DNA from 3 places in the Pontibacillus salicampi genome. Region 1 is predicted to be linked to each of the others. Evidence: riboswitches for the same ligand, from Rfam matches in the RefSeq annotation. Region 1 holds a riboswitch; each other region holds the start of a gene.
The links. Region 1 has a riboswitch for S-adenosylmethionine ahead of ACFFGV_RS13425 (methionine biosynthesis PLP-dependent protein). Riboswitches for the same ligand answer to the same signal wherever they lie in the genome.

Region 2: it holds a riboswitch for S-adenosylmethionine, as region 1 does, so the genes downstream of both, msrA (peptide-methionine (S)-S-oxide reductase MsrA) here and ACFFGV_RS13425 (methionine biosynthesis PLP-dependent protein) in region 1, are expected to answer to the same signal.
Region 3: it holds a riboswitch for S-adenosylmethionine, as region 1 does, so the genes downstream of both, ACFFGV_RS20765 (DUF2292 domain-containing protein) here and ACFFGV_RS13425 (methionine biosynthesis PLP-dependent protein) in region 1, are expected to answer to the same signal.

Annotation. Positions count from the first base shown of each region.
Region 1 is NZ_JBHLTP010000011.1:245,674-253,243, forward strand. It holds gene ACFFGV_RS13400 (hypothetical protein) at 311-556, shown strand; gene ACFFGV_RS13405 (hypothetical protein) at 921-1,415, shown strand; gene ACFFGV_RS13410 (DUF819 family protein) at 1,532-2,731, opposite strand; gene ACFFGV_RS13415 (4a-hydroxytetrahydrobiopterin dehydratase) at 2,972-3,268, shown strand; gene ACFFGV_RS13420 (NUDIX hydrolase) at 3,316-3,780, opposite strand; SAM riboswitch class I at 4,058-4,164, shown strand; gene ACFFGV_RS13425 (methionine biosynthesis PLP-dependent protein) at 4,350-5,474, shown strand; gene metC (cystathionine beta-lyase) at 5,467-6,636, shown strand; gene ACFFGV_RS13435 (ABC transporter permease) at 6,779-7,570, opposite strand, start outside.
Region 2 is NZ_JBHLTP010000005.1:40,499-48,068, reverse strand. It holds gene ACFFGV_RS08315 (ABC transporter ATP-binding protein) at 111-1,049, shown strand; gene ACFFGV_RS08310 (ABC transporter permease) at 1,030-1,761, shown strand; gene ACFFGV_RS08305 (C45 family autoproteolytic acyltransferase/hydrolase) at 1,975-3,027, shown strand; gene ACFFGV_RS08300 (excisionase family DNA-binding protein) at 3,043-3,273, shown strand; gene ACFFGV_RS08295 (RidA family protein) at 3,370-3,750, opposite strand; SAM riboswitch class I at 4,100-4,219, shown strand; gene msrA (peptide-methionine (S)-S-oxide reductase MsrA) at 4,340-4,810, shown strand; gene ACFFGV_RS08285 (thioredoxin family protein) at 4,936-5,262, shown strand; gene ACFFGV_RS08280 (DUF2188 domain-containing protein) at 5,463-5,918, shown strand; gene ACFFGV_RS08275 (AIM24 family protein) at 6,021-6,719, shown strand; gene ACFFGV_RS08270 (hypothetical protein) at 6,796-7,074, shown strand; gene ACFFGV_RS08265 (CDGSH iron-sulfur domain-containing protein) at 7,119-7,307, opposite strand; gene ACFFGV_RS08260 (WG repeat-containing protein) at 7,464-7,570, shown strand, end outside.
Region 3 is NZ_JBHLTP010000024.1:128,221-135,790, forward strand. It holds gene ACFFGV_RS20755 (DUF2515 family protein) at 1-371, opposite strand, end outside; gene ACFFGV_RS20760 (AEC family transporter) at 605-1,516, shown strand; SAM riboswitch class I at 1,936-2,044, shown strand; gene ACFFGV_RS20765 (DUF2292 domain-containing protein) at 2,183-2,299, shown strand; gene ACFFGV_RS20770 (phosphoadenylyl-sulfate reductase) at 2,400-3,128, shown strand; gene cobA (uroporphyrinogen-III C-methyltransferase) at 3,159-3,941, shown strand; gene ACFFGV_RS20780 (sirohydrochlorin chelatase) at 3,955-4,686, shown strand; gene ACFFGV_RS20785 (NAD(P)-binding protein) at 4,683-5,291, shown strand; gene ACFFGV_RS20790 (Cof-type HAD-IIB family hydrolase) at 5,405-6,148, opposite strand; gene ACFFGV_RS20795 (nitrilase-related carbon-nitrogen hydrolase) at 6,336-7,570, shown strand, end outside.

The sequences.
Region 1 (7,570 bases):
AATTTTTCCTCCTAAAAGCGCTATACAGGAAAATTACCAATAAGAATTAACAGAGCTAATCTTTTTAAAAAAAGGTACTGCATTATATTGTAAGTAGTTCAGTTTGGAGTACAGTATTGCAATTTGTACCCTTAATTGAACTACTTTTTACATAAGAAATAGTAATATAAAATGTGGAAATATTTTGTTATTTAATTTATGTGAAAGATAAAGGAATTTTTAGGATATTTACATTTATATAGTAAAATAAGATTATGTACGTTATTAAGGTAATGGGGCAGTTTTATTTAAAAGGGAGGTTTAAGATATTGTGATATTGTGGTCGATAATAGGTTTTTTAAATGCAACATTGGCAGTTATTGAACTAATAGTAGCCTTAAAAAGTAAAGATAAGCATTCATCGTATATTCATATTATGTATAGTTTAATGTTCGTTTCTTACAGTGTTTCTGCATTTAACCTAAATCTTCTTTACGGTGTTCCTGGCTTAATCATTGGTTTGTTAGCTATTTTTCTTAATTCCAAATATCGTAGAAAAAAGAGCATTTTCCAATAAGGAATTTGCTTTTTTTTTGTAAAATTGCATTAGTTTTTGCACGTGATTTTCCAGGTCATCAATAATTATTGTAGGTTTGCAAACTGGGGTGCATTTTCCTTTGAAAATAACTACTCAAAATACAAATAAACATTGCTATAACAATGAAAAATGAGCATCAAATTGCTATGCAATTCAACGCTCTTTTTATAGTTCAATTTTATTGTTTGTACTCCAAAACTGAACTACTTAATTATATTGTGGTACCTTTTTAGTCGCCTCAATGAATTGGGGGTTTTTTTCTGCGAGAGAACATTATAGAATAGATAAGGTCTGCTTGAAAATTGTGGTATCGTAGACAGAAATAACAAAAGAGGTGTAAGAATTGAAGAAGTGCATACTAACAATCGTTAGCGTATTCGTATTAGTTATAGCAGGATGCTCCTCTGATGCAAGCGGAGATACAGAAGCAACAGAGCCAAAATCAGAGAATCTAGCTACGGCAGTAATGGACTTTCAAATGAAGGTAATTGAAACCATTAATAAAGAGGATGCAAATATATACACTTTTGATAAGAATCCTACAAAGGAAACACAGCAAATAGCACAGAAAGAGGCAGCGGCTGTGGCTGATAAAATTGCTCAAATACAAGTCTCTTCTTCCCTGCAATCAGAGGAAGAACGTGTGCAGCAAATCCTAACTCATTTAGAGAAGGCCTATCAAGCTAAGGCACAAGCCCTTCAAGAAGGAAAGCCAGCTCAAGTGGACACGGAGTTCCCTGCTTACAATGAACAAATGGACAAAGCAAGCAGCATCTTAAACGATCTCTTAGAGGAAAACGACCTAATCAGTACCCCATTAAGAGGCGAATTACAATAATAGCCGCTTCATTGTGACAGAACATAATTTTGAATTAGCATATGCAACGAAAACAAGATACCTTTAAAAAAGCGTCTAATGAAATTGCCATTAGACGCTTTTCTATCTTTACCTTATTACATTTTAGAAACTAATTCGGCTAACCAGGCGGTGGCTACTGCTGCATAGGTACCGACAACATTACCGACTATCCCCATGAGCAAGCCTACTGGAGCCAGCGCTGGCTGGAATACAGAAGCTACTACCGGAGCAGAGCTCGTCCCACCTATATTCCCTTGAGATCCAACAGCGACAAAGAAAAGTGGTGCACGTAAAAGACGAGCAAACAGGAAAATAATCAAAATGTGAATCAACAGCCACACAATTCCCATTGCAATATATGCTGGAGCTTCTACTACAGCAGTAAGGTCTGCCTTTGCACCAATAGTTGTTAATAGTAAGTATATACCTGCATAACCGATATTACTTGCGCCGTAATCATCTAAACGACGAACTTTTGTAAAGGAAAGCATAACTCCTATAAAAGCAATTATCATAATCGTGTACGTACTCGCGGAAAGTACAGAGGTCTCAGGTAATGTCTCAGAGAATTTTCTAACGACATAAGAAACACCAAATCCTAACCCTAGAATACCTAGTAGTTGAGGAACCTGAAGCGGCTTGGATCTAGATTGGGCGATTTCCCCAATTTGGGCGTTAATTTTTTCGACAACAGAGTTATCAGCCTTGTTCCATTTGTTAAACTTATCCTGATGTCCTGCTAGTGCAATCATAATTCCCATCCAGGAATAAGCTACAACTGTATCGACGACAATGATGGGAGATAATACATCCTTTGGAGTGTCGACAGCTTCCACCAGAGCAGCCATGTTAGCTGTACCTCCAATCCAACTTCCCGCTAGAGCCCCGACCCCTCTCCAGGCGTCTTCAGGCAAGAAAGGCTGGAAGATAGCTAGAGCAATAGGCGCACCGATTACGACACCTAATGTTCCAGATAAAAATAGTAATATAGCTTTTGGCCCAAGCTTTAGCGTGGCAGGAACGTCTGTTGATAATAACAGCAGCAACAGGCCAAACGGTAATATATACGTACTAACGAAATCATACAATGATGAAGCATCAGGTATAATTCCAAGCGTGGTGGAAATCATCGGTAAGAAATAGGCCCAAATCAACGGTGGTGCAAAATGGAAAAACTTCTTCACAGCCGGTTGATTCCATTGAGATAGCATGTAAACTCCGCCTACTAAAGCAGACAAATATGCCAATAAGGCCATAGGTTCTTGTATGAGAGCAGCGTTTAATGTCAGAAACATGTTTCCCCTCCTCTTATTCTCTCTCTTTTAAGCTGACTTAGAAAATTATAGCACAAAGATGAGTGAATGCGTTTTCACATAAAAATATTCGAAACATTAAAATTATTAGCTCAATATAATATTTCAAGCACCTTCCTCTCGCTTTGGGTGGTGTTATTGCAGGAACTACTCTATCTTGGTTTGAAAGTCCTTCAAAAATGGTAGATTGTAAGAGGAAGATATTTTATGGAGGTGTTTTACATGTCAACTCTTACCGAGCAACAAATCAATCAGCATTTACGGGAGATTCAAGAGTGGAACTTAACGAATGATCGATTCATTCAACGTACCTTTACGTTTGCAGAGTATATGGACGGTATTCGCTTCGTTCACGAAATAGGCTCCATTGCAGATGAGAAAGACCACCATCCATCTTTACAAGTCGAATATGGAAAGATCATCGTTTCTTTAACCTCCCACGATGTTGGTGGCTTAAGTGAAAGAGACTTCGACCTTGCTCAAACCATTGATCGAGTTTATCAAAAAAGAGATGAATAGGAAAGAAGCAGAGAGTTCATACAACTCTCTGCTTCTCTCTTTACGTATTACCATTCTATCAACCCTTGTAAATGGGCTTTTAATATGGCATAACACACCTCTGCATCAGAAATTTGGTTCCTTTGTATGAGCTTCACGCATTCTTCCACACTAACCCAAAACAATGTTATGTCTTCGTGAGACTCTAATTCCTGTACATGTTGCGTGATAATATGGTTCGTATAAAATACATGAGTCTTTTCCCTGCTGTTCCAAGGAGCTGGAAGAACGTGACCTAGATAAGTCATATCATCGCATCGACAGCCTGTTTCCTCTTGAAGCTCTCTTCTTGCAGCTTCCTCCAGTGATTCCCCTTCTTCCACCCCACCTCCTGGTAATTGCACAATCGTTTCCTGTAATGCCTCTCTAAATTGACGGATTAGTAATACATCATGATGAACATGAGCTAAAACGACAACGGATTCTTCCTCAAAAGAAGCAGGTCCCTCCCCCTTATTACTCGAATGTAACAAACTTTCCATCCCCCTAATCTATCCATTACATTATTATTCAAAAAGAAATAGCACTGTTAATATTACATTATTCCATATAATGGGTATATAGTGGAAGATTTTGTTTATCAACTTAACTGCTGGCCCATTTCTTCCAACATAGCATAGGTGTGGTCTGGAGAATGCGAAAAAACATTAACTGAGTTAATTATTAAAATTCGGGATTGCATACTGTCCTTTCATGCTGTATGGTATTAATTAACGAAATAGTTTTACTAATAACACAATTTCATAAACTTCCTTATTCAGAGAAGCGGAGGGATCTGGCCCGTTGATGCTTCAGCAACCAGCCTAAATTAGGCGAGGTGCTACTTCCAGCAAGTGGGGACACTTGAAAGATAAGAAGAAGTTTAGCCTTGAGATATCAAGCTCTTCTTCGGAAGGGCTTTTTTTATTACCAAAATTATCTAGAAGGACCTTTGTTTCATCCAGTTGAGGACGTTTAAGATTTACAACCTATTGCTAAGAAATCGTTCCCATCCTTACATTGTGTCCTAAAGCTACAGACTGTTAAAAAGGAGAAGATAACTATGAGCAGACATCATCTTGAAACCAAACTAGCCCAAACAGGAAATCGCAGCGACCAAACAACAGGTGCTGTCAACCCTCCCCTACACCTATCAACGGCATATCGTCATGAAGGAATAGGCAAATCTACTGGGTATGACTATATTCGAACTGGCAATCCTACTCGTGATTTGCTAGAGCAATCCATTGCTTCGTTAGAGGAAGGTCTTGCAGGCTTTGCCTTTAGTTCGGGAATGGCGGCTATTCAAACGGTCTTTTCCATTTTCTCACCAGGGGATGAGTGTATAGTGACCCAGGACGTTTATGGTGGCTCTTACCGTTTGTTTGAAAATCATTTTAGCAAATTTGGTCTTACCTTCCATTATATAAATAGTACAGATACACAGGATTTTGAATCAGTAATAAACGAGCAGACCAAAGCGTTATTTATTGAAACTCCAACGAATCCGCTCATGACACAAGTAGATATAGAGCAGTTTGCTACCCTGGCACAAAAGCATAATCTATTGCTAATAGTTGATAATACGTTCTTCACACCATACCTGCAGCAACCTATTGTATCTGGAGCTGATATTGTAATCCACAGCGCGACGAAATATTTAGGTGGGCATAATGACGTGTTAGCTGGTCTAGTAGTTGCAAATGATGAAGCATTATGCCAGAACATTCAGGAACAACAAAATGCCAGTGGTGCTGTTCTTTCACCATTTGATTGTTGGCTTGTCATGAGGGGAATTAAGACTCTAGGCTTACGTATGAAGCAGCATGAAGCAAACGCTAAGCATTTAGCCGATCAACTGGAACAAAGTCCTTATATCAGTGATGTGTTGTATCCAGGCAAAGGAGGGATGCTATCCTTCCGAATTAAAGAAGAGGAAATGGTTCCTGTCTTACTGGAGAAATTAGAGCTTGTATGCTTTGCTGAAAGCTTGGGTGGAGTTGAATCGTTTATAACCTACCCTGCCACGCAAACACATGCTGATATTCCTGAAGATGTACGCGCAAGCTATGGAGTGTGTAATCGATTATTGAGATTATCGGTAGGGATTGAAAAGGAAGAGGATCTCTTACAGGACCTGGAGCAAGCTTTAGAAATAGCGTATAACGAGGTGAACCAGCATGTCTAACTATTCCGTACAAACATCCCTTTTGCATAACGAATATGCTGTAGACAAGTCAAGTAACGGTGTTAGTGTTCCCATCCAGCATGCATCCACCTTTCACCAGAATGACATACATGAGTTTGGCGCATATGATTATGCTCGTTCTGGTAACCCAACTCGAGAAGCATTAGAACATACAATTGCTGAACTTGAAGGTGGAACACATGGATTTGCATTTGCTTCGGGCATGGCAGCTGTTTCCACTTCCTTAATGCTATTGTCCAAAGGAGATCATCTCCTTATTACCGAGGATGTGTATGGTGGAACGTTTCGATTTGTAACCCACGTTTTATCACGCTTTGGAATAGAGCATACCTTCGTAGATATGACAAAGCTAGATGAAGTAAATGCAGCCTTTCAGGAAAATACCAAAGCAGTGTTTATGGAAACACCGTCCAATCCGCTCCTCAAGGTTACCGACATAGAAGCCGTTACTAAATTGGCAAAAGAAAATAACTGTCTTACTTATATTGACAACACCTTTTTAACTCCATTAATACAGCAGCCTTTCTCATATGGTATCGATATCATTATTCATAGCGCTACGAAATTTTTGGCAGGACATAGTGATGTTGTAGCTGGCTTAGTAGTAGTTCAAGATGAAGCATTAGCTCAACAGATTGGATTTTTACAAAATTCTTGTGGAGCAATCCTTGGTCCACAAGATTGCTGGCTTGTCATGAGAGGAATGAAAACACTGCATGCCAGACTTCGTCAATCTGTGGAATCTGCGCATCGCCTTGCTACCTATTTAGAGGAGCATCCCCTTATCAAAAAGGTTTATTATCCAGGGCTTTCCTCTAATGCATATTATCAGACTCAGCAAAAGCAAGCGAAGAATGGCGGTGCTGTTCTCTCTTTTGAATTACAAAACGAAGAAGCAGTCGAACGATTTGTTCAGCAGCTAAAGCTTCCTGTGTTCGCTGTAAGCCTTGGAGCGGTGGAATCCATTTTATCCTACCCAAGGAATATGTCTCATGGCTCCATGCCAGACGATGAATGTGACAGACGCGGCATCACGAAAGGGCTGCTACGCTTATCTGTAGGATTAGAGGATGTACAGGAGCTGCAAGCCGACTTCGAAGAGGCATTAGCAGCAACAAATGAGCAAAAGGCAGTTCTATAAGTAAAAGCCCCAGTCCGTTTACGGAAAACGGACTGGGGCTTTATTAATGGACACTGTTTGTTTTTTGCGAGTAAGAAAAGAATAGCTTTCCTTGTCGACATTCCATATTATCCTCATTAAAAGGATAATCGTTCTTGCTATGTTACGCTCTGAGCCATTTCCATATTTCTTTTGGTGAAGCGTTTTTGCCGTACATTAGAATACCTGCTTGAAATATTTTTCCAGCTGCTTTCATTGTAAACCAAATGGAGATTAGCAATACTACAAGTGCCAATATAATTTCAAGCCATGGCCACTCCTCCAACATGGATAATCTCATTATTAATACAGCCGGTGATGTAATTGGAACAAAAGATGCGATAGTCGCTAATGACCCCTCAGGGTTTTCGATTATTGGAGCAATCAGAACGATCGGTATAAACGGAAGCATCATCACCATCCCCTGGAAATTACTAGAGGAATCCATATCTTCGACAGTTGCACCAAATCCTACAAATATAGCTGCAAAAAGGAGATAGCCGAGTATGGCAATGAATACAAGCAGCAGTAGTTCTGGTACAAATAAGAAATCGAGTACTGGGATTTCATTTATACGCCATACAGCAATCGGAATGATGAACACTAACCACACCGCAACTTGCGTAATTCCTAATAAAAAATATCCAATGATTTTCCCTTGCATAAGCTCTCCTGGGGTAAGGGAAGACAACACAATTTCAGCAACCTTTTCCTTCTTCTCTTGGGAGGCGCTTTGGAATATCATCATTCCTGTAATAACGATTGAAAAGAGGATAATGGCTGCCACACCGCCAGGAATGAGATTCTCTATTGCAGGGGACACTCCGCCATTCTGTTCCATAGACGTAGTCCTCTGGCCTTCCTCCTGTTGTTGGAGCGGTACGGTATCAAATTCAATCCCTCCTCTGACAACGTT
Region 2 (7,570 bases), on a different contig from region 1:
GTGGTTTTTTTTGTGGATTAATCTAAATTTAAACTTGTTTCTCCCCTTATTTTAATCATCATTTCTTATACTTCTATTAAATCAAATTAATCTAAAGGAGTGCTGTCATTATGAGTGTCGTAGAGGTAGAGAATCTGAACATTGATATCAAACGAAAGAAGATATTACAAAACGTCAATGTGTCTTTTGAAAAGGGAAAGATTTATGGGCTGCTAGGACCTAACGGGGCTGGAAAAACTACCTTATTAAAGGCCATGCTGGGGGTATTCCGTCCCAATTCGGGTTCCATTTCCTTTAAGGGTCAGGATATTTATCAACACTCTAAGAGGGACTTAATTAGTTCCATTGGAAGCATTATTGAATTTCCAGGTTTCTATGATAACCTTACGCTTCAGGAAAATTTAACGTTACATCTGAAGTATCTGCAAAAAGACACCTCTTCTCAGCATATTAATCGTCTGTTGCAAACAGTGGGTCTATACCAATTTAAAGAAAAACGTTTTTCAGAAACCTCCCTTGGCATGAAACAACGTTTGGGAATTGCTAGAGCTATGTCACATAACCCTGATCTATTGCTATTAGACGAACCGACCAATGGATTAGACCCTCATGGCATCAAAGAAGTGAGGGAAATGTTGATTAGAGAGGTGATTAGTTCCAACAAGACCGTTATTATCTCCAGCCATTTGTTAAATGAGATTGATCTTATGGCTGACGAATTGGTGTTTATGAATAATGGTGAGATCATTTTTGAAACTACGAAGATGAAAGATCATACACATATTTATTTATATAGGCTGCGGATGCCTTCTAGTATGACAAAAACGTTTCCACGCGAAGACTTGTTGGAAGAGTGTCAAGGACATGAGGTGTACACAGGTAAAGATGAGTTGGAATTTGTTTCCCCTCTTTCGCAAAAAGAAATTGAGAATCTTTTGGAACAACATCAAGTTCCAACCATCATGCTGGAAGTATTTGAACTTACGTTAGAGGATTTATATTTAAAACTATTGGAAAAGGGTGAAGAAAATGAAGTTGCTTATTCGTAATGAATTGATGAAAATGAAACGGTTGAAAATGGTCTATGTCATATTAGTATTGAGCTTCCTGCCTTACTTTATCAACACAGGGGGAATGATGCTGATGGCAGGAGGGATGGATGCGGAGAAATATTATTTCTTTGTATTTAATCAGTATGCCATTTTATTCCCTACGTTAGTGTTTATCTTTGCAGGGTTCTTTTTCTATACTGAATTTCAAAATAAAACGACACTGAACTGGATTTCGTATCCTTACCATAATTTCAGTTTGTTGCTATCTAAGGTGCTAGCCTGTTCGATACTGTTAATGGCTACATCATTCTTGAATCATGCTCTTCACACTCTGACGATTGGATCTTTGTTCGACATTGGCTTTGGAGGTCTGATTACGAGGTTTCTAACCTCTATGCTATTTTCCGGCTTAACCATTCTCATTGTGCCGTTGGCAGCTCTGCTTGCGTTTAGTACAAGAAATATTTTGTCCGTGGTGATTGCGGGGGTAGCCTCCATCTTTGTGACCACTATTTTGCTGGGTGCTGATTTCGGCATTGTGTTTCCATTCTCCTTCATTTATCGTTTTAGTATTCAATACTTCGATGCTTCCATGGGATATGAAAACCAAGACCTAGTGTTAGGAGGATGCGCTATTTTGGCAGGCTACCTACTTGTATCATTGTTCGGACTATACAGGTATTCCAAAATGACTCGTATGAGTACTTAATAGCAGAATTATGAAGACAATAGGATTTTTACTTCTGGATAGGTATGATCCGCATGAAATGGTTATAAAAGTCACAGTTCATGAACTGTGACTTTTTGAATGGTAAAGAGACAAAATCCTAAACATCCTCCAGGACTTCAGGGCTTTGCGTGACAGAGAAGTAATCGGTTATTCTGGAAAGGAACAACAAACAAGAAGATTAAGGGGTAGAGCATGAAGGACATATATAGTGACATAATACAATTTCGCGGATCCCATTATGATTTTGGGGTAAGGCAAGGGGAAGAAATGCGGAATTCGTTAACAGTACAAAATCGAGAAAAGCAATGGAAGCTTCGTAAGCCTAGATTTTCAGTAGAGGAAGAGGAAGTAAAAGATGCTATCACCCGTTTCGCTCCTGGTGTTTGGGAGGAGCTAATCGGGATAAGAGATGCGCTAGGATGGAGCATGGAGCGAGTAATGATGGAATTTGGAGGCTATCGACTAGACTATGTGAAATCAGGGTGCTCTATTTTAACTGGGGACGATTACATGGTTCGTAATTACGATTATCAGCCGAAAACATACGAAGGGCGATACGTATTATTTCAGCCAACGGACCAAGGCTATGCTATAATTGGTCCTTCCCAACGGATTACAGGGCGAATGGATGGAATGAACGAGAAGGGGCTTGCGCTTGGATATAATTTTATGCATCGTAAAAAACCTGGAATCGGGTTTATTTGCTGTATGATTGGCCGTTTGATTCTAGAATCGTGTGCGGATGTAGAGGAAGCGATATCAATGCTGAAGGAGATACCTCACCGCCATTCCTTTAGTTATATCGTATTGGACCGTAGCGGAAAAACATATGTGATTGAAACGACACCAAGGGGCGTAAAGGTTAGGGAATCTAATACGTGCACTAACCATTTCGAGCATATGAAGGAAGAAAATCGAAATTATCTCGTCGATTCGTATCGCCGGCTGGAAACAATGGAGGCGGCAAGACAGCATAAACCTTCAGCTTATGAGGCATTTCGCCTGTTGAATGATTCTGACAGAGGTGTATTCTCAGATGAATATCAAAACTGGGCAGGAACCATTCATACAGCTGCTTATTTCCCGAAGGAGGGAAAGGTGTGGTTTGCTCTGGGCGGAGACAAAGAGCCGATAGTATTTGATTTCAAAGCCTGGCTGGAAGGCTTGAATGTTGAAGACAAGTTCATTACTGGCTCAGTGGATACCGATCTTCCATTTCCACATATGGACAAAAATGCAAAGTAGAGGGAGAATGTTTCCATGTATTTAACCATTCAAGAAACAGCAGAATATTTAGAGCTTCCCGAAGAATACGTAGAAAAAATGGTGTTTAAGGGACGTATTCGAGCCCTGCATGACGGAACGCAATATCTTATTTATAAAGACCAGTTTCAGCAGTATTTTGAACAAATCGAACGCTATCGGAAGCAAATACAAGAATACCTTAATGAACCCATTCCTGAGGATATGGACGTTAAGGATGAAGATTAAAAAAGCTTGTAGAACATAACCGGTTGTTCTACAAGCACTTAAAAAGATTTTCAGCTGGCAAAATGTCTTCATTGCAATAATAATTTACGCAACGCACTATTCTTTCACAGCAATAGCTTCTATCTCTACTTTTGCACCTTTTGGTAATGCGCTTACCTCGATAGCTGCTCTAGCAGGGTATGGTTCACTTAAGAAGCTAGCGTACACTTCATTTACTGCTTGGAAATCCTCCATATTTGCTAAATAAATATTGGCTTTTGCGATGTGCTTGTAGTCTAAACCAGCTTCACTTAATATCGCGCCAACATTTTTCATGACTTGCTCTGCTTGCTCTCTCACATCACTTGAAACAAATGCCTGCGTATTAGGATCTAAAGGAATTTGGCCAGAAATGAATAAAAGATTACCAAGATCAACGGCCTGAGAATAAGGTCCGATTGCTGCGGGTGCTTTGTCAGTGGAGATTGTGTTAAACATAAGGGCATTGCTCCTTTTTATCATTATTTGTATAAGATAGTGCTAGGATAACACATTCTAAAGGATTGAGAATGAGTAATATTCGAAAAATAACAAATTTCATGGGGCTGGGTAGATTTATTTTTCTTTTTACTCAGAATGTGATAGTTTATGTGTAATGCCATCCCAAATCGTTTTATACGACTGCGGGAACTTAACCACCTGTCGGGATGGCAGGCTTTATATATGTTTGTTTTAAGCATGCTAATGCAGCTGCATTCATATACTGGAAGAAGTAAGTTAAAATCCTTTACTTCGCTACCAAATGAGTGTATTATATTGATTAACAAAAATATTCATAACGCATAACTTCTTATCCAGAGAGGCGGAGGGACTGGCCCTTTGATGCCCGGCAACCATTCTTTAAGACTATGTGTCTTAACCGAAACGGTGCCAATTCCTGCAAGGTGAGAGCCTTGGGAGATGAGAGGATCGTACAGATAAACTTACGACCCCTTTCTTGGATAAAGAGAGGGGTTTTTTGCATTAAAAAACTCGTCGATCTCTTTGAAACAAGAAGTTTCCGTTATACAGAAAGGAAGAGATGAAGATGGCAACAGCATATTTTGGAGCAGGGTGTTTTTGGGGTGTAGAGGCTTTTTTTGAACGGTTAACCGGAGTTACGGCAACCCGAGTAGGATATTCCGGAGGTACAGTGGAAAACCCATCCTACGAGCTAGTGAAAAGTGGAGTTACCGGACATGCGGAAACTACAAAGGTAGAGTTTGATCCTTCTGTGATCAGCTATGCTTCCCTAGTAGACCAGTTCTTCGAGGTCCACGACCCTACCCAAATTAATCGTCAGGGAGAAGATGTTGGCACGCAATATCGTTCCGTTATTTTCTTCTTGGATGATGAGCAAAGGCAAGTAGCTGAAGAGAAAATTCAGGAATGGTCAGACAAAGGTATATATAAGCTGCCAATAGCAACACAAATTAAAAAAGCTGCGCCATTCTATGACGCAGAAGAATATCATCAGAAATATCTCCAGAAACACGGGTCTGTTTCCTGTGGGATATAATGTGAGGGTCCTCCTCACATTATATTTTAAGCTTTATAATACCAACGGGGGTAAGCGAAAAAGAAGCGTAGCACCATGTAAATTGGTATAATAGGAGCAAATCTAAAGTGCAAGGTGTGGATACGATGCAACATGCCAATTCAATAGAAGAAGTGCGTTCCTTTGTTCAATCTGAAGAGATATCTCTTCTTTATATATCAAGACCTAACTGTTCTGTCTGTCACTCCCTTCTACCGCAAGTAGAAGCATTACTTTTAGAGTATTCTTCCGTACAATCCTTACATGTAGACGCAGAACACATTCCTGACATTGCAGGAGAGTACGAGATTTTCACTGTTCCAGTACTAATCGTTTCCGTTAATGGAAAGGAAATGTTCCGAAAAGCACGCTTCGTTCCAATAGATGAATTAGACCATCAATTAGAGCGGCTTACAAGTGCATTAAACCTTTAACTCAACCCTGACTCTCTTACACGAAGAGTCAGGGTTTTTTTGAGCGTCTGTGAAAGGCACATTATAGAATATCAACGGATTCTAAAGCGATAGGCGCTTCCTTTGGTATTTGTTATAAGTCAAGGAGCAGCATCATAAGGTTTGGAGGAGTTAAAAAAAGGAAAAGAATATAGAAGAAAAAAAGTTCACGGAGGGTCGTTATGCCTTGGGATACAGAGAATTATCCTAGTTCCTTAAAGAATTTGGATTTGCCAGTTCGAAAAAAAACTATTGAAATTGCTAATGCTATGCTGGATGAGGGTTACGAGGAAGGGAGAGCTATTCCTATCGCAACGGAACAAGCGAAGGAATGGTTTGACAACGCTTCTCAAGATGAAATTGAGGAAATGAGACACAAGCCTGACACCTCTTTAAAGCAGAGGGATCCTGAAGATCAGCAGTATGAGAATCGACCAGAGCTGCTCGATAAAGGGGAGCACGTAGTAAGTCACGAAAATGGGTGGGCTGTGCAGGCTGCTGAAGCAAAAAAGCCTGCAGCTACATTTTCCAACAAAGCGGATGCGATAAACAGGGCGAAAGACATTGCGTCCAATAAAGGTACACAAGTCGTTATCCATAAAAAAGATGGAACTATTCAGGAGACTACATCGTATTAAACAACTAGATAGAAGCATTAATAGAAGGGTCCTGTTCACGTACAGGACTTTTTCATTAAGTGTAGAAGATTAGAAGGATAAGCATATAAAGGGGAGAGAAGCATGGGAAATTATTCTATACAGGAATTTATTAATCAGACGAAACAGGATGAATCAGCTAATGACTATTTTCAACTAGAAACACCTCGGATGCTTGAAATCAATTTATCCGATCAAGTTTGGGCTAAGACAGGGTCGATGATTTCATATACTGGAGATATTAAGTTTGAGAGAGAAGGTATAATGGAGCATGGCCTAGGCAGAATGTTCAAAAAGGCTGTATCAGGAGAAGGCAGCTCTTTGATGAAAGCGACGGGTAACGGGAAATTGTATGTAGCAGATCAGGGTAAGAAGATTACTATCCTTGATTTGGATAACGAGAAAATTACGGTAAACGGTAATGATTTGTTAGCCTTTGAGCCAGGTTTAGATTGGGACATCCACTTAATGAAAAAAGTGGCCGGTATGATGTCTGGAGGTTTGTTTAACGTGCAGCTAGAGGGTCGTGGTATGGTTGCAATAACGACACACTATGAACCTGTTACCCTACTGGTTACACCAGATCAGCCTGTTATTACCGACCCTAATGCTACGGTAGCATGGTCTGGACATCTTGAACCAGAATTTAAAACGGATGTTTCCTTTAAAACATTTATTGGACGTGGCAGCGGAGAATCCATTCAAATGAAATTTTCTGGAGAGGGCTTTGTAATCGTCCAGCCGTTTGAAGAGGTTGTTTATTCTCAAAGCAGTTCCTCTTAATCTGCTATTGTTCAATGGATAAGAGGGAAGGAAACTGTGCATACTGCTCCTAAAAGCTACATGGGAGTGGATGAAGTTGATACATCAGTTGAAGTCCATTGAGAAAAGCCAAAACAGAAGAGCGAGCCATACCTTGATTGGCATTAGTTCTACCATTGAGGAAGAATGGTTATGGACAGCCTTTATTAAAGGGGAAAAGGTGTTATGGGTGTTTGCATCTCATCGCTCTAAACACTTAAACGGGAGGGAATTGCAATGGAAGGGCTCCGTGACGATTCCCTCTGAAGCGGAAGTATATATTGAAGGGGTGGCTTCTAAGGTGGGATTATTATTCCGTAGTGTAGAAGTATCCTAGATAAAAACCTGGCGAAGCAGCGCCAGGTTTTTTTGTGCTCCATTTTAAGCTCGAGCTTCATCTTGGAATTGACCTTTATGGGATCCATCACAGAAGGGCTTCTTATCCGATAATCCACATCTGCATAAAGAGCATAATTTTTTAGTTGTAAATGAATGTCCTTCTGCGTCGACCACCTTAAAATCCCCAGAAATAAATAAGGGGCCGTTATCCTTTACTTGTATGGTAGCCATCTCTTTTCCCTCCTTTGTAATGTATATGAATGGATAGGCCGTCTTACTTCTGGTTTTAAGCGTTCCTTCTTGTCTGTTTCTGTTAAATGGAAGCACATTATGGATGTATCGCTCATATACTATAGGTAAAATGCCTAAGGAAAGAAGGAGACTGATATGCATCAAAAGCTATATCCAGCAGCGATGCAAACTGTCACAGGAGAGAAATGGGGATATATTAATGTTAAAGGGTTATTCGTAATTGATCCTCAATTTAATCAGGC
Region 3 (7,570 bases), on a different contig from region 1:
ATAAGCCAGTTTCCCCGTTCTAATAAGTCAAAGAAGGCTCGTTGGTCAGTGGCTGAAAGGAGGTTGGAGTGATATTCCCCTTTTAGGTCGCTCATGTTCCAGCCTGTGTTCCGGGATACTAAGTGGGCTAATAACGCCCAATGAATGACTGGATGCTCTATATAATAATCATAATAAGCCTGTGTTCGCGTTACGTTATCGTGATTATGTTTATTTGTCTCAGCTTGTATGGAGGAGAGAATATGCTGTTCATGGGAGGAAAGGTCGTTATGATGATCAGGGAGGAATGAGGAAGTGAGTTGGATGTGCTGGAGATGGTTCAATAGCGACTTTAGCTCCTTCTTTTTCAACTTTATTTTCTGGTTAAGCATAACTCCTTCCCCTTTCTGGTCGCAGTGTATTACTTCAGTATATTAAGAGTCTTTGTAATTCATGAGCGTCTCCTTCTTCCAACCATAACTTGACGTTGCAGTTAGTTTTTCGTAGCATATATCTTGTTGTTAACGTACGGTTTAAACATTTTGTAAAGGTAAAGCACAGTTTAAGTAATGTGTAGCTCTATTTGCTACAATCAGAACATAGTAGTGGAGGAAGGGGGACAAGCATGGAAAGCTTTAATAGTCAATTTCTATACTCGATTCTAATTATTGCACTTGGGTATGTGCTGAAGCGTTCTAATCTTATCCAGGAACGAGATGGTGAAGGATTGTCGAGAATTGTCTTTAACATTACCTTGCCGAGTCTGTTAATTATTACGTTTCATGATATTACCATTGATACTTCGTTGATTTTACTCATTATCATAGCCATCGTTTATGGAGTGGCGCAAGCGGTGCTCGGGCTTATCGTCTTTCGGGATAAATCTCAGCGAACGAAAGGGATGCTTTCCATGATGGTGCCCGGTTTTAATATCGGGCTGTTTGCTTTCCCTCTTGTAGAAGCTATTTGGGGCCAAGAAGGTCTTAAGTACTTCGGCATGTTTGATTTCGGCAATGCCCTCATTGTATTTGGGGTGGTGTATGTACTAGGAAGTTACTTTGCGGATGAGAATGAGCGGAAAGATTTAAGAGATGTCATGAAGAAAGTATCTAAATCTGTTCCGTTGCTTACCTACATCATTGTTTGTACGATGAACTTTACGAACATCCCCGTACCTGGAGCAATATTGGAGGTTGCGGGAACGATTTCAGTAGCAAATATGCCTTTATCATTGTTGTTATTAGGGATATATTTGAATTTCTCCTTTGCGAAAGGCTCCTTTGCTACCATTGCGAAATTATTATCGTTACGCTATATCGTTGGTTTAGCAGTAGGCGTGGCGCTATTCTTCCTATTACCCTTTGAAGATATGTTCAAATATACCTTGCTAATGGCATTGGTGCTTCCTATATCGATGTCGGTACTTCCTTATTCCGTTGAATTCAACTATGATCAACGATTTGTAGGAACAGTGTCTAATATGACCATTGTCATTAGCTTTTTTCTCCTTTGGGGATTAGGGTATATGATTATATAAATTAGAAATGCTCCTTGGCGGGAGCATTTTTTTTTGCTCTTTGCGTGACCGATGTAGATGGTAGGCTGATTCCTTATAACGAGGAGGTAGTGGAAGACTTGGATTCAAGATGGTTTTCAGGAATGGGTCCTATCCGTTTATCAGGGAAGGGATGGCCTGGAAAGCGGAGCTATTTCCGACCACTCAACTCGCCTTTCAGCAACGGACCAACATTATCTCGAATCCAAGTCTCCCACATAAGGGCGCTTTACGGAGCTACAATCACATTCATTTTGGAAGGTTTTTTTATGAAATGTTAGAAAGACGTTTGCGACTGCCATGACAATGTTATGAAGCGGGAATATTAAATACCTATAATCCTGATAAAAAAACTAGGATTGACTTTTTAGACAATTCAGTATAGAATAGCAGAAAATAATATCTTATCCAGAGTGACGGAGGGAACTGGCCCTGTGATGTCCGGCAACCTGCATGCTTCGAGCAAGGTGCTAAATCCAGCAAAATGACCATCATTTTGGGAGATAAGGTTTGGACGCTCAAACGACCATCTGCCTTTCCGAAATGGGGGAGGCAGTTTTTATGTATTCCAGTTTGATGAACTGTAAATTGACAGGTGAATAAAGAGGGGGCGCAATAACGTTGAAGAAAGAACAGGATTTCGACCACATTGCGAAAAGAATTGAAGAAATGATTCAGTCCATAGACTATGGATCCGTTACCGTTGTGATCCAGGACGGGAAAGTAGTACAGCTGGAAAAACAGGAAAAAGAACGATTACGATAAAAAATGCTGACTAGAAAAACTAGAGGCGATTTTAATCCTAAAGGAATATAGTGATTAAAGTCGTTTTTTTATTATCGCAAACCACTGAGGAGGTGTAGGAATGAGTACACTGCTACATGCTAATTGGCAAGATCAAACGTTACCGACATTTGATATTATGACGCGCGAAAAAGGTGCGATGGAAGTGCTGGAGTGGGCTTACGAACAATATGGAGAGGATATAGTCTATGCCTGCAGTTTTGGTGTGGAGGGCATTGTTCTTATTGACCTTATATCCCGAGTAAATCCATCGGCAAAGATTATATTCCTGGATACCGGTATTCATTTTGCAGAAACGTATGAACTAATAGAAAAGGTGAAGGAACGGTACCCATCCTTACAAATTAAAAAGCTGCATCCTAAGCTAAATTTGGATGAGCAAGCGGAGCAATATGGCCATGAGCTTTGGAAGACTAATCCGACGTTATGCTGCAATATGAGAAAAATCCAGCCATTGGAGCAGGAGCTTTCCCAATATTCAGCGTGGATTTCCGGCTTGAGAAGAGAACAGTCTCCATCTAGAAGTAACACGGATTTCCTTAATAAAGACGACAAGTTTGAGTCAGTAAAGGTATGCCCGCTCATTCATTGGACGTGGGATGATGTATGGGAGTATGTGCACACTTTTGATTTGCCGTATAATCCGCTGCATGATCAAGGCTACCCGAGCATCGGCTGTCAGGTCTGCACAGCGAAAGTGTTAAATGATGGCGACCTGCGCTCCGGCCGCTGGGCGAATACTGGTAAGACAGAATGCGGCCTTCATAGCAATAATGCAAGCCAGCTATAATAGATAGTCACCGATAAAGGGGGTATATGGATGGGAAAAGTATATCTAGTAGGAGCAGGTCCAGGTGACCCTGACCTCATAACAGTAAAAGGGCTAAAGTGTATTCAGCAGGCAGATGTCATCTTATATGATCGGCTTGTTAATAAGGAGTTATTAGACCACGCGAAGTCTGATGTAGAGTTAATCTATTGCGGGAAGCTGCCTAATTATCATCCCATGAAGCAGGAGACCATAAATCATTTTCTCGTTAAGCATGCACGAAAAGGGAAAGTAGTCACCCGCTTAAAGGGGGGGGACCCGTTTGTGTATGGAAGAGGGGGAGAGGAAGCTCAGGCCTTGGCTTGTAACCATGTAGAATATGAAGTTATCCCAGGCATTACGTCTGGGATTGCAGCTCCTGCTTATGCAGGTATCCCCGTTACCCACCGCGACCACGGCTCTACGTTTGCATTTGTAACAGGGCATCTGAAGGACGGGGAGGAGGAAGAGCTCCGCTGGGAAAGCCTTGCCAAAGGAATTGATACGTTGGCAATTTATATGGGGGTAAAGAATCTCCCTTATATTGTGGAGAAGCTGACGAAATATGGGCGATGTGTGACGACCCCTGTAGCTCTCATTCATTGGGGCACCACGAAGGAACAACAGGTGACGACTGGGACATTAGCAACCATTGTAGAGAATGCATCTAAGGGCGAAGTGAAAAATCCAAGTATGATTATTGTTGGAGAAGTGGTAAGGCTTCGAGAGGACATTAGCTGGTATGAGACAGTGTTGAGAGAGCAGCAAGAAGCGTTAGCAGCAAACGGAAGTTAAGGAGGAGTAACCCATGCAGGCCATTCTATATGTTTGCCATGGAAGTAGAGTAGCAGAAGGAAGGCGGCAGGCTGTTTCCTTTGTAGAGCAGTGTCAGGAGAGTGTGGATGCTCCTATTCAGGAAATATGTTTTCTAGAGCTTGCTGATCCGACGATTGAACAAGGAATTACAGCTTGTGTGGAAAAGGGAGCAACGCACATAGCGGTCATACCTATCCTCTTGCTTACTGCGACCCATGCCAAACACGATATTCCCGAAGAAGTAGATAATATGAAAAGCCGTTATCCCCACGTGCATTTTCAATATGGTGCTCCTTTTGGAGTGCATCGTAGAATCGTGGATATTTTGGTAGAACGCATTCAGGAGCAAGGCAAACGTATAGAGGACGATGATATGATTTTACTTGTGGGGCGTGGAAGCAGTGACCCTGATGTGAAGAAAAGCTTTGCAAGCATTGAAGGGTATGTCCAAGCCAAAACAGGTGTTCACCATATCCAAACTTGTTTTCTTGCAGCTGCTGACCCAAGCTTCGAGGAAGGATTGGAGATAGCAAAGCAATCTCAAGCTAAGCGAGTATTTGTCCTACCGTACCTACTATTTACTGGAGTCCTAATGGGGGAGATGACCGAGGCAATAGAAGCATTGGATACGCATAAAGAGTTCGTGCTATGTCAATATCTCGGCTATCACGACAACCTGCGGGATGTGTTACAGGACAGGGTAAAGGAAGCGATAAACGCATGAGTTATCAGTCGTTAATGGTTGATTTAAAAGGGAAGTCTATTCTCGTCGTTGGCGGTGGAAAGGTTGCCTATCGCAAAGTGCGCACAATGCTGGATAAGGAAGCGGTTATTACGGTTATAGCACCAGACATCTCAGAGGAGCTGTATGCATTGGGGGACACTGTTACTATCCTACAACGGGAAGTAAATCGAACTGATATAGAAGGGCAGTTTCTCATCGTTGCAGCTACGAGTGATGAGCGGGTTAACCGGACAATTGCTAATAGCTGCCGGGACCATCAGCTCGTAAATGTTGCCGACCATACAGAGGTAGGAAATACGGTCATACCTGGTACGGTGAAGAGAGGTCAGTTGACGATATCTGTTTCAACGATAGGTGCAAGTCCAAAGCTTGCCAAACGGATTAAGCAGCATTTAGCGAAGGAATATGATGTGTCCTATGAGGATTATGTGGATTTTCTTAGTCACGTAAGAAATCTGGTAAAGAAGCTGCCTGTAGAAAGAGAAGTGAAGGACGAGCTGCTGGAGGAAGTGCTAGAGGAGAGATTTCGCACCTCGACTATGGAAAGAGAGCGTCTAATAGAACAGCTCCGTCAACAATGTTAGTTCATGCTCCGTATGAGGAGCGGTTTTCCCTATATAGGTGAATAATGAAACGTATGAATGAGCGCCTAGACATAAGATAAGCTCCCAATCCAAGCGGAAAGGGAGCTTTTTTTCTATTGGTTGTCCATGACATGGTGAATAGCCTTCGCTACGCCATGTTCTTCGTTGGTAGCTGTAACCCAGTTGGCTTCCTCTTTCACGTCTGACTGCGCATTGTCCATCGCTATTCCGAAGCCTGATTCTCGAATCATGGCAATGTCGTTTAAGCTGTCGCCAATTGCTGCCACGTTATCCATCGTTATACCAAGCCATTTGGTTACCTTTCGCAAGGCAGCAGCCTTGTTTATACCTATTGGATTAATTTCAATGTTTGTCAGACTGGAGTTTGTCACTTCAAAAGCTCCGTGCTGACGAATTTCTTCCATAACAGACTCCCGAACTTCATCGTCTTGAATTTCAAATCCGTATTTAATCCACTCATAGTCCTCTAAGTTTTTTTCAAAAGGGAATTGGCTGCTGAAGCGGCCCTGTACGGTAGAGGACCAATACGACACATTATAGCGTTGCGTAATGTCCCACAAATGGCGGACATCTGCATCACTTAAGGAGTTCCTTTCCACAAGGTTTAGGTCCTTGTCGTATATTTCTCCTCCGTTAATGGTGACGAGGTATTCCGAATCACCAAGCACTCGGATAATGTCCTCACATGTTGATAACGATCTCCCTGTGCTGACTACGACATGCAGCCCTGCTTCCTTAGCCTGGTGTATAGCTTGTTTATTTTCTTCAGAAATTTCGTGATGACGATTTAATAGCGTACCGTCCATGTCTATCGCAAATAATTGAATATCCTGCATAGCTCTTCCTCCTTATGTACTGATACCGATTCCAGTAGAACACTCTTATTTTAATACAAATTTTTATCGACGGGTAGGGTTGTCTATAAAGTGGGGCAAGATTGGGGAGAAGACCGTGCTTCTATTTTACAATTGTAGGAATCTCTCTTAAGCTATACATAAAGTTTGGACTAGTAGGGGGAGTATCATGCAAGGGAAAGCAACTTTCAAGGCAGCATCCATTCAGTTTAATCCAAAGCTTAATCGTCGAAATGCTAATATAAAAAGGTTAAAAGAGTACGTGACTGCGGCTGCTCAAGATGGTGCTAAGCTGATTGTTACACCAGAAATGGCCACTACAGGATATCATTACCTGGACCGTTCAGCTATAGCTCCTTATGTCGATACCATACCAGGATTAACAACAGCCCAATTTGAAGGAATTGCGAGGGAGTATCAAACACACATTGTCATTGGTATGGCAGAGGTCGATGCGGAGACCGGGCTTTATTACAATTCAGCTGCCCTGGTTGGCCCAGACGGCTATATTGGAAAGTACCGTAAAATCCATCAGTGGGTTGTCGAGAACTATTGGTCGTGCTGGGGAGATATAGGAAGTCCAGTTTTTGAAACGGAGATAGGTAATATTGCTATGATTATATGCCAGGATGCCACCTATTTAGAATCGGCCAGGCTTGCTGCAGTAAACGGTGCGGACATTCTTTGTTTTCCAACCAATTCTTCGGGTGCATCTATTTCTATGCTGCAGCACTGGGCGGAGATGAATGGATTGTATGTGGTGAGTGCCAATCGGACGAATCAAGAAGAGGCGTTTCAAATGGTAGGAGCTAGTGCCATTTGGTCTCCTTATGGGGAAAAGCTGGCGGAGGCCCCCTTTTGCTCTGATGCAAATGGAGATACGCCGGTTAGGATTGAAGGTGAAATACAGCCGTCCTGCTATGATAATGAAGCAAAGGCTAGAATGCTTGAAAGAAGAATGGATGCCTATAAGGAGCTGATGCTCTTCCTTGGACCGTGGGATTATGTGAAAAATACTGTATCACGTACCATTAAAGCTGCTGCCATCCAATACGAACCCCAAATTGGTAATAAGGAAGCTAATCTACACACCATACAACACCTTATAGAAGATGAGGTTCCAGAGGATGTGAACTTAATTGTATTACCAGAGCTATCTGTAATTGGTCCAGTACCGACAACTAAGAAACAGGATATCGACCCATACGCTGAGACAGATGATGGAGCTACCATACAGGAAATGAAGCGGCTAGCCAAAGCCAAAGAAGCTCATATTGTTTTTGGTTTTGCAGAGAAGGAAGCGCCTCATTATTATAATACTGCAATCTTAATTAGTCCGGCTGGAGAAGTGATTAGCAAGCATCGGAAGATTCATCTTAATGATGATGACGATAAATGGGCAAG